DNA from 3 places in the Streptomyces sp. NBC_01520 genome. Region 2 is predicted to be linked to each of the others. Evidence: riboswitches for the same ligand, from Rfam matches in the RefSeq annotation. Region 2 holds a riboswitch; each other region holds the start of a gene.
What was found. Region 2 has a riboswitch for cyclic di-AMP ahead of OG524_RS28135 (transglycosylase SLT domain-containing protein). Riboswitches for the same ligand answer to the same signal wherever they lie in the genome.

Region 1 (3,267 bases), 1.9 Mb from region 2:
GGCCAGGGAGGCCGGTCTGGACGCGGGCGGCGAGGAGGCGCAGGACATCGCGCGGCGCCACTGCGCGTGGCTCTCGGGCACCACGACGGTCACCCGGTCGTACGTGACCGGCCTCGCCGAGATGTATGTCGCCGATCCGCGCTTCGGGAAGAACTACGATCGGTACGGAGACGGCACCGCCGTCTTCGTACGGGATGCACTGACGATCTACGCGCAGCACCGGCTCTCCGGCTGACCTTCGGGGGACGGGGCTCCGGCGCGCTCCTCCCTTCGGCCGATGACGAGCCGCCGCACGCGCGGCTCCGTCCGGTCCGGGCGGATCGCGGTACCGTCCGCAGCCGTGGGCGGACCGGGCAGGAGTGCACAGGTGGGGAAGCGGGACAGCCGACGGGGCGGAGCCGGTGGAGGCATCGGTGCCCGGAGGTTCGTGCGTGCGCTGCCGGCCCTGATGATCGGGGGCGGGATCGTCTTCGACCTGGTGACTCCGGCCGCCGTGAGCGCCGTTCCGCTCTTCGCGGCGGCTCCGCTGATCGCCGCCCCGTTCTTCTCGCTGGCCAGCACGGTCCGTACCGGTGTGGCCGCGGTCCTGGCCGTTCTCGTGATCCGGCTCTCGGACGGTGCGGTCACCGAGGTCGTGCCGCTCACCGATCTGCTCACCGTGATCACGGTCTCCGTGCTCGCCCTGGCCATCAACGGCGTCGTACGGCGCAGCAACGAGCAGCTCGCTTCGGCCCGGGTCATCGCGGAGACCGCGATGCGCGCGGTGCTGCCCACCCCGGACGACCGGATCGGCGGGCTGCTGGTCGCGGCGCGGTACGAGGCGGCGCAGGCGGACGAGTTCGTCGGCGGCGACCTGTTCGCCGTCGCGGACACCCCGCACGGGGTGCGGCTGGTCGTCGGTGACGTCCGGGGCAAGGGGCTGGACGCCGTGGAGGCGGTGGCCGTGGTGATCGGGGCCTTCCGCGAGGCGGCCGAGCAGGAGCTGTCGCTGGAGGGTGTCGCGCAGCGGCTGGAGCGGGCGCTGGCGCGGGAAGGGAGCCGCCGGGGCGGGCTCGACTCCATGGAGGGGTTCGTCACCGTTGTGCTCGCCGAGATCCCGGCAGGTTCCGGCACGGTACGGATCGTCAACCGTGGTCATCCCGAGCCGATCCTGCTGCACGCGGACGGGGCGCTCCAGGTACTGGCGCCGACCGTGCCCGCGCTGCCCATCGGGATGGACCTGGGGGTGTGGCCGGACCGCTCGGACGAGTGGGAGCTGCCGGCCGGGTCGACGCTCCTGGCGTTCACGGACGGCCTCACCGAGGCGCGGGACGCGGGCGGGGTCTTCTACGATCCGGCCGCGCGGCTGCACGGCCGGATCTTCCCCGGGCCCGAGGAACTGCTCTCCGCGCTCACCGACGACGTACGCCTGCACACCGGGGGCCACTCGACCGACGACCTGGCGCTGCTCGCCGTCGGCCGGCCCGCGCGGGGACAGCCGGAGCGGCGGACGACGGTGAAGATCGTGGGGAGGGGCGAAGGATGACCCGTCGCGACCGTCCGTAGTCGATGCGTGCCGCTCCGCATAACATTTGACACACCGTCAGAAACTGATGACCGGACCGGGAATACTCAACTCGCCCGTTTGGTGCTGTTTCCTGCCCTAAAGTCCAGGCCGGAGTGACGAATGATCAGTCGGAACAGCTTGGAATCGGGCCCCGGTGTCTATTAACGTTCGATAACGCAGCGCGGTTGTCCCAGTCGTCGCAAGAGGCGGCACCGTGCGCGAGCGCCGAATTCCGCAAGGGAACCGGGGAACCACCTACATGGGGTGAATCGGGCGCCTGTGTCTCGTGAGAGGCGAAGGAGCCCGTAGGAGACCTTCCTGCTCCGAACCCGTCAGCTAACCCGGTAGGCGATAAGGAAGGAAAGGAGTGCGCCCACGTGGCGTCCAATCAGCCTGCCCCCGAGGCCCCGTCACCCTTCAGGACCGACACCGTCGGTGGCGAGGAGAGGACTTGGGAGGAATGGAATCCCACCGAGGAGTCCATACGTCCCGTGCGCGGCAGGCACCGCGTAGCCAAGCAGCGTGGTCTCGCCCGTAGCTCCACCGTCCTCGGCGTCGGCGTCATCGCGGCCGTCGGTGCGGGTGGCATGGCCACGGCGCAGAGCAAGCCGCCGGTCTCCATCTCCCTTCCCGATTCCATCGCGGACAATCTCCCCGACGCCAAGTCCCTTCCCGGCGTGAGCGCTTTCATGTCGGACGACTCCGACGCGGACACCGGGTCGGCCGCCGACGCCTCCCCGCTCACCACCGCCGGGATCACGGCCGCCGAGGCCGAGCAGGGCGCCACCGACGCCGGTGAGGCGCTGCGCGCCCGCATCCTCCAGCAGGCCGAGCAGCAGCAGGCCGGCGCCGCCGCCGAGGCCAAGGCCGCGGAGGAGAAAGCCGCCGCCGAGCAGGCAGCGGCCGAGGCCGCGAAGCAGCAGAGCAAGGCCGAGGCCGACGCCGCAGCCGAGAAGAAGGCGGCGGAAGAGGCGGCGAGGAAGAAGGCGGAGGCCGAGCGTCTCGCCAAGCTTGCCGCCAGCTACGCCCTCCCGACGTCCTCGTACACGATCACGACGACCTACGGCCAGGCCGGTTCGATGTGGTCCTCCGGCTACCACACGGGGCTGGACTTCGCGGCTCCGACGGGTACGCCGATCAAGGCCGTGCACAGCGGCACGGTGAAGTCGGCCGGCTGGTCGGGCTCCTACGGCTACCACACGGTCCTCGTGCTCGACGACGGTACCGAGGTCTCGTACTCCCACCAGTCCTCGATGGACGTCACCGCCGGCCAGAAGGTCAGCACGGGCGACACCATCGGCCGCGTGGGCTCCACCGGGAATTCGACCGGTCCCCACCTCCACCTGGAGGTCCACACCGCGGGCGGTTCGGCCGTCGACCCGATGAGCTGGCTGCGCGGCAAGGGCCTGACGGTCTGAGCCCCCGCACCCGTACGGCGGGTCCGATCCGCGTACGTGGCGCCTCCGTTCGGCGCACCTGAACCCCGGCAGCCCTGACGCACACCCCCCGACGTCAGGGCTGCCGGTCCGCGTCGTGGGGCCCGCCCGGCCCGCCGTGGGCCTGCGGAACAGTTGCCCCGGCTGACCGGGCAGCAGCTGGCGGAGCTCACCGAGGCGTCCGCCTGACATCTGGCGCGCGTGGCCGCCGAGGCCGTCAGCGGTTCCGGCCCCGCTGTCGACCACCGCCTGGCCGCTAGCCGGGCGGTACGGGCCCTTCGCCGG
Region 2 (3,267 bases):
AGGCCACGCCCAGGACGATCCCGAGCAGGCCTGCCCCATCTCCCCGGTCGTGGACATCGTGTTCAGCCGGTGGACGACACCGATCCTGTGGACCCTGCACGCCCACGGCCGCCAGCGGTTCGGCGAGCTGGAGCGGCGCATCGCCCGGATCACCCCGAAGGTGCTCACCCAACGGCTGCGGCAGCTGGAGCGCGACGGCCTGGTCGTGCGCACGTATCACGCGGAGATCCCGCCCCGGGTCGAGTACGAGATCAGTGAGCTCGGCCGCAGTCTCGCGCCGCTGTTCGCCCGCCTCTCGGAATGGGCCACCGCCAACCTGGGCGAGGTGGAGCGGTCCCGGCACGACTACGACGCCGCCCCGACCCGGTAGCGCGAGAAGGCGGCCGAGGCCCTGCCGGCTCGTCGGACCGCACCCGCGGCAAGCTCGTGCCCCACGTCGGTGACTGACCGCCACCACGCCGGAAACGGCCGACGGGTGGTGCGGGTTCTTCCGAACCCGCACCACCCGTCGGCCGTGCTCCGCTGTCACACGGTGATGTCTCAGTAGGCGCCGAACACGTTGTCGATCGAGCCGTACCGGTCGGCGGCGTAGTTGCACGCGGCCGTGATGTTGGCGACCGGGTCGTAGCTGTCCGTCGACGTACCGGGCACGTGGTAGGCCTGGAAGGTCGGGTCGATCACCTGCAGCAGACCCTTGGACGGGATGCCCGCGGCGGCGTTCGAGTCCCAGTTGTTGATGGCCATCGGGTTGCCCGAGGACTCACGCATGATGTTGCGGTGGATGCCGTCGTAGCTGCCGGGGATGCCGTGCTCGGCCATGACCGCCAGCGACTCCTTGATCCAGCCGTCGAGGTCGTTCGTGTACGTGGCCGGCGCGGCGGCGGGAGCGGCCGCGGGCTCCGCAGCGGGCGCACCCTGCGCGGCGAGCGCGGTGTCGGTGCGGTCCGAGCGATCGGCACGGTCGGCGCCCTGCTCGGCACGGCCGGCGGAACCGGACGTCTCGGATTCGGCCTTGTCCGCCGTTCCGGCCTTCTCCGCCGGCTTGCTCTCGGCCTTCGCGCCGATCGTCAGCTTCAGACCGGCGTGAATGAGGTCGGGGTTTGTGCCGACAGCCTTTCGGTTGTCGTCGTACAGCGCCTTCCAGCCGCCGTCGACGGAATGCTGACGCGCGATCTTGGAAAGGGAATCGCCAATGATCACGGAATAGGTGACGGGCGCGGACTTCTGTGCGGCAATCGCCTTGCCGGACACGGCAGTCGACGTGGCCGCCTTTTCGACGGCGACCGGCTGCGCCGGGGCGGCGAAGGCTCCGGTCGCGCCGATCACGGGGAGGGCGAGAGCAGCTCCGCCCGTGCTCACGGCGATGATGCCGCGGGTCAGCGAACTGGTCCTGGAACTACGGTGCTTACCCATTCCGGGCATGGTGAATTCCTCTCCGCCGCCTGCGAAGTGAGCTGTCGGGTTCGGGCTGGAGATGCCCGGCCGCACGTGAATGCGACTTCACCCCGAGCCGCTCCGGATGCCGGATCGGCGCTTACCTGGGTCCCCCGCTCCTGCCGTACGAGATGTGGTCGGGTTCCCGGACGGCGGCAGGATTCGGCGTTCCATCCGGAGTGAGGGTGACCGTAGGCGAGAAATAGCGAAAGGAACAAGCCCCGAATTGGTGATCACAATTCATCCGCAAGATCGATTCACAGGAATTCATGTAATCCGCCCCACACCCGCGAAGCCAACCTTCGTGGCGCACAAGGGAACCGGTCGACATGTCGATGCGTCCGGGACGCGCGGGAGTGACTCTGGTCACGAGGTCCGAAAAGGGTGATTTGCACTCCGCTGGAACCTCACGGGTCGCACGAAATGGCCTTTTATGGATTACGGGGCGAATCCCCAATAACGCCCTAACTCGGGCATACGGCCCACCGGCGCGCTTCCGGGCATACCGGTGGCAGCCGCGTGGAATCGATCAGCGCATGGCCGACAGCGCGCACCCCGACCCCGAGAGCCCCCGGAACCCACGGAACGCTCAGAGCTCCACGGACCCGCAGGACCCCACGAACCCGCGGATCACCGTCCTGCCCGTCCAGGCCGGTGATCCGCCCTTCCGCATCCTGCAGATCGACGGGGAGACGGCCGGCCGGGCGACCTCGATGACGGACGTGCTGTTCGCGGCGCGGGCGGCCGGCATCACGGTCCACGACCTCGACGACCCGGCGGCGGTCCGGTGGGTGGGCGGCGGCAAGCTCACCTGGAGGCCGCACTGAGCCCGGCACGCGGCACACAGGCCCCGTACGGCACCGCGGCCCGGTGCCGTGGTGCCGGGTGCCTCAGCCGCCCGGCAGTTCGCCTGTCCAGGGGTCGAGGCCGGCCCTGCGGCGGGCCCGCTGGACGACCAGGCTCACGAAAGCGTGCGACTTCCGCCTCCTCACCCTGTCCACGCTGAGGGGCACGGAGTCGAAGCCGCCGGCCAGCAGCCTGCGGAGGAACTCGGCCATCCCGAAGCGGTACAACGCGAAGGTCGGCACGGTGTGCCTGCCGCAGACCACCACGGGCCAGCAGTCGGGGTCCTCGTCCGTCGTCAGCCAGCACAGGATGTCCGACTCGGTGGTCGTTCCCCAGGCGAGCAGCGCACCGGGATCGAGCATCATGTCCGGCCCGGCCGGATCGGCCCAGATCTCGTCGGCCTCCGCCCGCCACACCTCGCGGACGGCACCGGTCCCGTCGGCCATGGCATCGGCCGGGCGGCACCCGTCGGGAGTGTCGGCGGGCAGTGGTCGGTGCACGGCGATCGCGTCGTCGACGGACCCCTCCCCGTAGGCGCCCATGAAGGCCTTGTAGTCGGCGGGGAAGGAGGCGCCCCACCGCGCTTCCGCCACGGCCCAGTCAACCTGCTCGTCGATGCCGTACGTCGTCGGCAGCAGCCGCTCCAGTGCCTCGATGGGCCGGGGGATCACCGGCCGCCCCCTCGCGCGCGTACGCCGCGTAACGCGCGTCCGGGCACCGGAATCCGGCTGCACACGCTCCGTCCCCTCACCTGCGACTCCCCGTCTGTCCTGAGGGAGGACCTGCTCCTCCCTCAGGCCCAGCGACAGGCGTGCCCCGAACATCACACCCACCGGACCGGTCCGGCGGCGGCGGGAGGTGCGAGGGCGCACGTGGCGGTGCCCCGGGCCGACTTCCGGTGACACGGCCGGGCTCCAGACCCGTACGGTGCGCGGTGGCGGCGATCCGCGCCTCGGGCACACCTCCCCCGCGACGACGAGCGGTAGG
Region 3 (3,267 bases), 3.0 Mb from region 2:
CCGGCCCAGTCGTCCTCGTACAGCGGGTCCTCGATGGAGACCAGCGGGTACGCGGAGACGAGCTCCTCGTAGTACTCGGTCATCTCGGCGGCCGAGCGGGACTTGCCCTCGAACTCGTAGACGCCGTCCTTGTAGAACTCGGACGCGGCGACGTCGAGCGCGAGACCGATGTCACGGCCCGGGACGTAACCGGCCTCCTTGATGGCCTCGATGATGAGGTCCAGGGCGGCGCGGTTGGACTCGAGGTTCGGGGCGAAGCCGCCCTCGTCGCCGAGACCGGTGGACAGGCCCTTGGTCTTCAGGACCTTCTTCAGCGTGTGGTAGATCTCCGCACCCCAGCGCAGGGCCTCGGAGAAGGACTCGGCGCCGATCGGCGCGATCATGAACTCCTGGATGTCCACGTTGGAGTCGGCGTGCGAGCCGCCGTTCAGGATGTTCATCATCGGAACGGGCAGCAGGTGCGCGTTCGGGCCGCCGAGGTAGCGGAAGAGCGGGAGGTCCGAGGCCTCGGACGCGGCGTGGGCCACGGCCAGCGAGACACCGAGGATGGCGTTGGCGCCGAGCGAGCCCTTGTTCTCGGTCGCGTCGAGGTCGAACATCGCCTGGTCGATGAGGCGCTGCTCGGTGGCGTCGTAACCGACGAGCTCCGGGCCGATCTGCTCGATCACGGCGAGGACGGCCTTCTCGACGCCCTTGCCCTGGTAGCGGTTGGGGTCACCGTCGCGAAGCTCGATGGCCTCGAACGCACCGGTGGAGGCACCGGACGGAACAGCAGCACGTCCCGTGCTGCCGTCGTCGAGGCCAACCTCGACCTCGACCGTGGGGTTGCCCCGGGAGTCGAGGATTTCCCTGGCTACGACGACGTCGATGGACGGCACGAGGCATCTCCTTCTGGGATATGACACTGGTTGTGCAGGGTCACTGTGGCCTTGCGACACGAGCCTAACCGGCCCGGCCCGCCGCGTCGGCCGACCGCCCGTCCCCTGGGACGAAAAAGGACCCAAGGGCCCGCATTACGGGCAAAGGTCCAGAAATTTACTGGCCGGTAACTACAACAGTTGAACGGTCACCTTCACGGGCACCCCCGGAAACGCCCCGGCCCGGCGCGCACGGGGGTGAGCGCGCCGGGCCGGGGAGCACCGCCGGGAGGAGGGATCCGGCTGCTACTTCAGGTGGAGCTGCTGACCCGGGAAGATCAGGTCGGCGTCCTCGACGATGTCGTCGTTCAGCTTGAACAGCTTCTGCCAGCCGCCCTTGACGTCCTTCGCCTCGGCGATCGTGCCGAGGGTGTCGCCGGCCTTCACCTTGTACTCGCCGTCACCCTTCTTGACCTTGTCGCCGGTCGGGGTGGTGACGGTCTTCCCGGCCTTGGGGGCCGTGCGCGTCTCACTGCGGGTGGTGGGCTGCTCGGCCTTGCGCTCCGGCTGGGCCGCCGCCTTCGGCTCGGCCTCGGTCTGCGCGGAGCCGGTGTCGACGCCCGGGTCCACGCCGTCGTTCGTCAGGCCGCCGGCACCGGCGCAGGCCCAGGCACCCGGGCCCTGCAGGTCGAGGAGCTTCTCGGCGGTGGCTATCTGCTGGCCCTTGGTGGCCAGGTCGGCGCGGGAGGCGTACTGGGTGCCGCCGGCGGCCGCCCAGCTGGACTGCGAGAACTGCAGGCCGCCGTAGTAGCCGTTGCCGGTGTTGATGGACCAGTTGCCACCGGACTCGCACTGCGCGACGGCGTCCCACGTGGCGACGGAGGCGGCGGAGGCGCCGGTGGCACCCATCAGCGGAACGGCCACGGCCGCGCCGGTGACGCCGGCCAGGGTGGCGATACGGACGGCCTTGGACGGGCGACGGTGCTTGCCCTTGCTCGAAAGCAGCATGGTTCTCCTCACCGACGCCTACGAGGTGAGCTGTCGGGTTCGGGCCTGTGAGTTGCCCGGTCGCCCGTACTGGAAGGCGACTTCACCCCGAGCCGGCCCTCGCCCGTCTTCCGACGGCCGGGTCCGGCACTTACCTGGGTCCCCCGCTCCTGCCTACGGCGCTTTACGCGTCTGTCCCCTTCGGCCGACGGCAGGATTCGGCGTGACGGTCGAAGGTGCCCGCGGTGCGAGCGGTTCAGACCGTAAACACACGCAACGCCTACATTCAAAGATGGACATAACTGGCAATCAGCGTTTATCGCCTCGTAGAGTGAGGCCGTTTCCGCAGGTCGGAGGCAACGCGGGCCGAGCGGACGGGCCATGTGCGCCAGTTCAAGCAAAGAGACCCATGTCTCACTTACGCATAAGTGGACATAGGCCTCTGAACTACCCCTGATTTTGGGGTGTTTTCCCGTTTTTGATCAGTTGCCGACCGTGACCTCGGCGCCGGTCGGCGCGTCCGTCCCGGCATCCTCCGCGTCCGCTTGGAGGCCCAGGTCGAGACTCTGGCCGGGCAGGATCAGATCCGGGTCGGAGCCCAGCTCGGCCTTGTTGGCCGCGTAGAGCGCGGGCCATCCGCCGGGCAGCTCCTGCGCGTCGGCGATCGCCCAGAGGTTGTCGCCCTCACGGACGGTGTACGTCCCGTCCGCACCCGCCTCCGCGCCCTCCCGGGCCTCGGAGTCACCGCGCGAGGCATGCCGGCCGGACTCGCGCCCGTCCTCCAGGTCCGTCCCGGCGCCCGCCTCGGGGGCCGGCGTACCGCGGTGCTTCCCGCCCGTCTCACCACTGCCCTTCGAGCCGGTGGACGCCTCGGAGGACTCGGCGGACGGGGCGGCGGAAGGCGACGACGGCTCGGATGCGTCGGACTTGCCTTCTTCGTCAGCCTTGTCCGTCTTGTCGCTCTTGTTCTTGCTGTCCGTCCCGTCCGGCGTTCCGGCCGAGGACCTGTCCGACGGGGTGGCCGATTCCGTGGGTTCGGCGGACGGCTCACCGCCCGGGTCGACGCCCGGCAGCGTGCCGTCCAGCGCGAGTCCGGAGATCACCGCGCAGCTGGGCCACGCCTGCGGACCCTTGTCGTCCAGCACCTTCTCCGCGACCAATATCTGCTGCGAACGGCTCGCGAGGTCAGCGCGGGTCGCGTACGCCGTGCCGCCGTAGGCCGACCAGTCGTCCTGCGAGAACTGCAGGCCGCCGTAGTAGCCGTTACCGAGGTCGGCGCTCCACATGCCACCGCTCTCGCACTCGGCGACCCGGTCCCAGGTCGAGGCGTCGGCGGCGTGCGCGCCGGTCGCGCCGAGCAGCGGGATGGCGATGGCCGATCCCGTCACGCCTGCGGCGACGACGATGGCGGGTGCCTGACGAG

Region 1: another riboswitch for cyclic di-AMP. It lies ahead of OG524_RS19690 (M23 family metallopeptidase); the one in region 2 lies ahead of OG524_RS28135 (transglycosylase SLT domain-containing protein).
Region 3: another riboswitch for cyclic di-AMP. It lies ahead of OG524_RS14745 (transglycosylase family protein); the one in region 2 lies ahead of OG524_RS28135 (transglycosylase SLT domain-containing protein).

Annotation. Positions count from the first base shown of each region.
Region 1 is NZ_CP109404.1:4,349,458-4,352,724, forward strand. Features, by position in the region: gene OG524_RS19680 (MerR family transcriptional regulator) at 1-235, shown strand, start outside; gene OG524_RS19685 (PP2C family protein-serine/threonine phosphatase) at 368-1,525, shown strand; cyclic di-AMP (ydaO/yuaA leader) riboswitch at 1,760-1,912, shown strand; gene OG524_RS19690 (M23 family metallopeptidase) at 1,924-2,964, shown strand; gene OG524_RS19695 (PrsW family intramembrane metalloprotease) at 3,239-3,267, opposite strand, start outside.
Region 2 is NZ_CP109404.1:6,224,474-6,227,740, reverse strand. Features, by position in the region: gene OG524_RS28140 (winged helix-turn-helix transcriptional regulator) at 1-370, shown strand, start outside; gene OG524_RS28135 (transglycosylase SLT domain-containing protein) at 541-1,422, opposite strand; cyclic di-AMP (ydaO/yuaA leader) riboswitch at 1,427-1,612, opposite strand; gene OG524_RS28130 (hypothetical protein) at 2,064-2,261, shown strand; gene OG524_RS28125 (SMI1/KNR4 family protein) at 2,325-2,951, opposite strand.
Region 3 is NZ_CP109404.1:3,273,320-3,276,586, forward strand. Features, by position in the region: gene eno (phosphopyruvate hydratase) at 1-878, opposite strand, end outside; gene OG524_RS14745 (transglycosylase family protein) at 1,164-1,865, opposite strand; cyclic di-AMP (ydaO/yuaA leader) riboswitch at 1,866-2,036, opposite strand; gene OG524_RS14750 (transglycosylase family protein) at 2,327-3,267, opposite strand, start outside.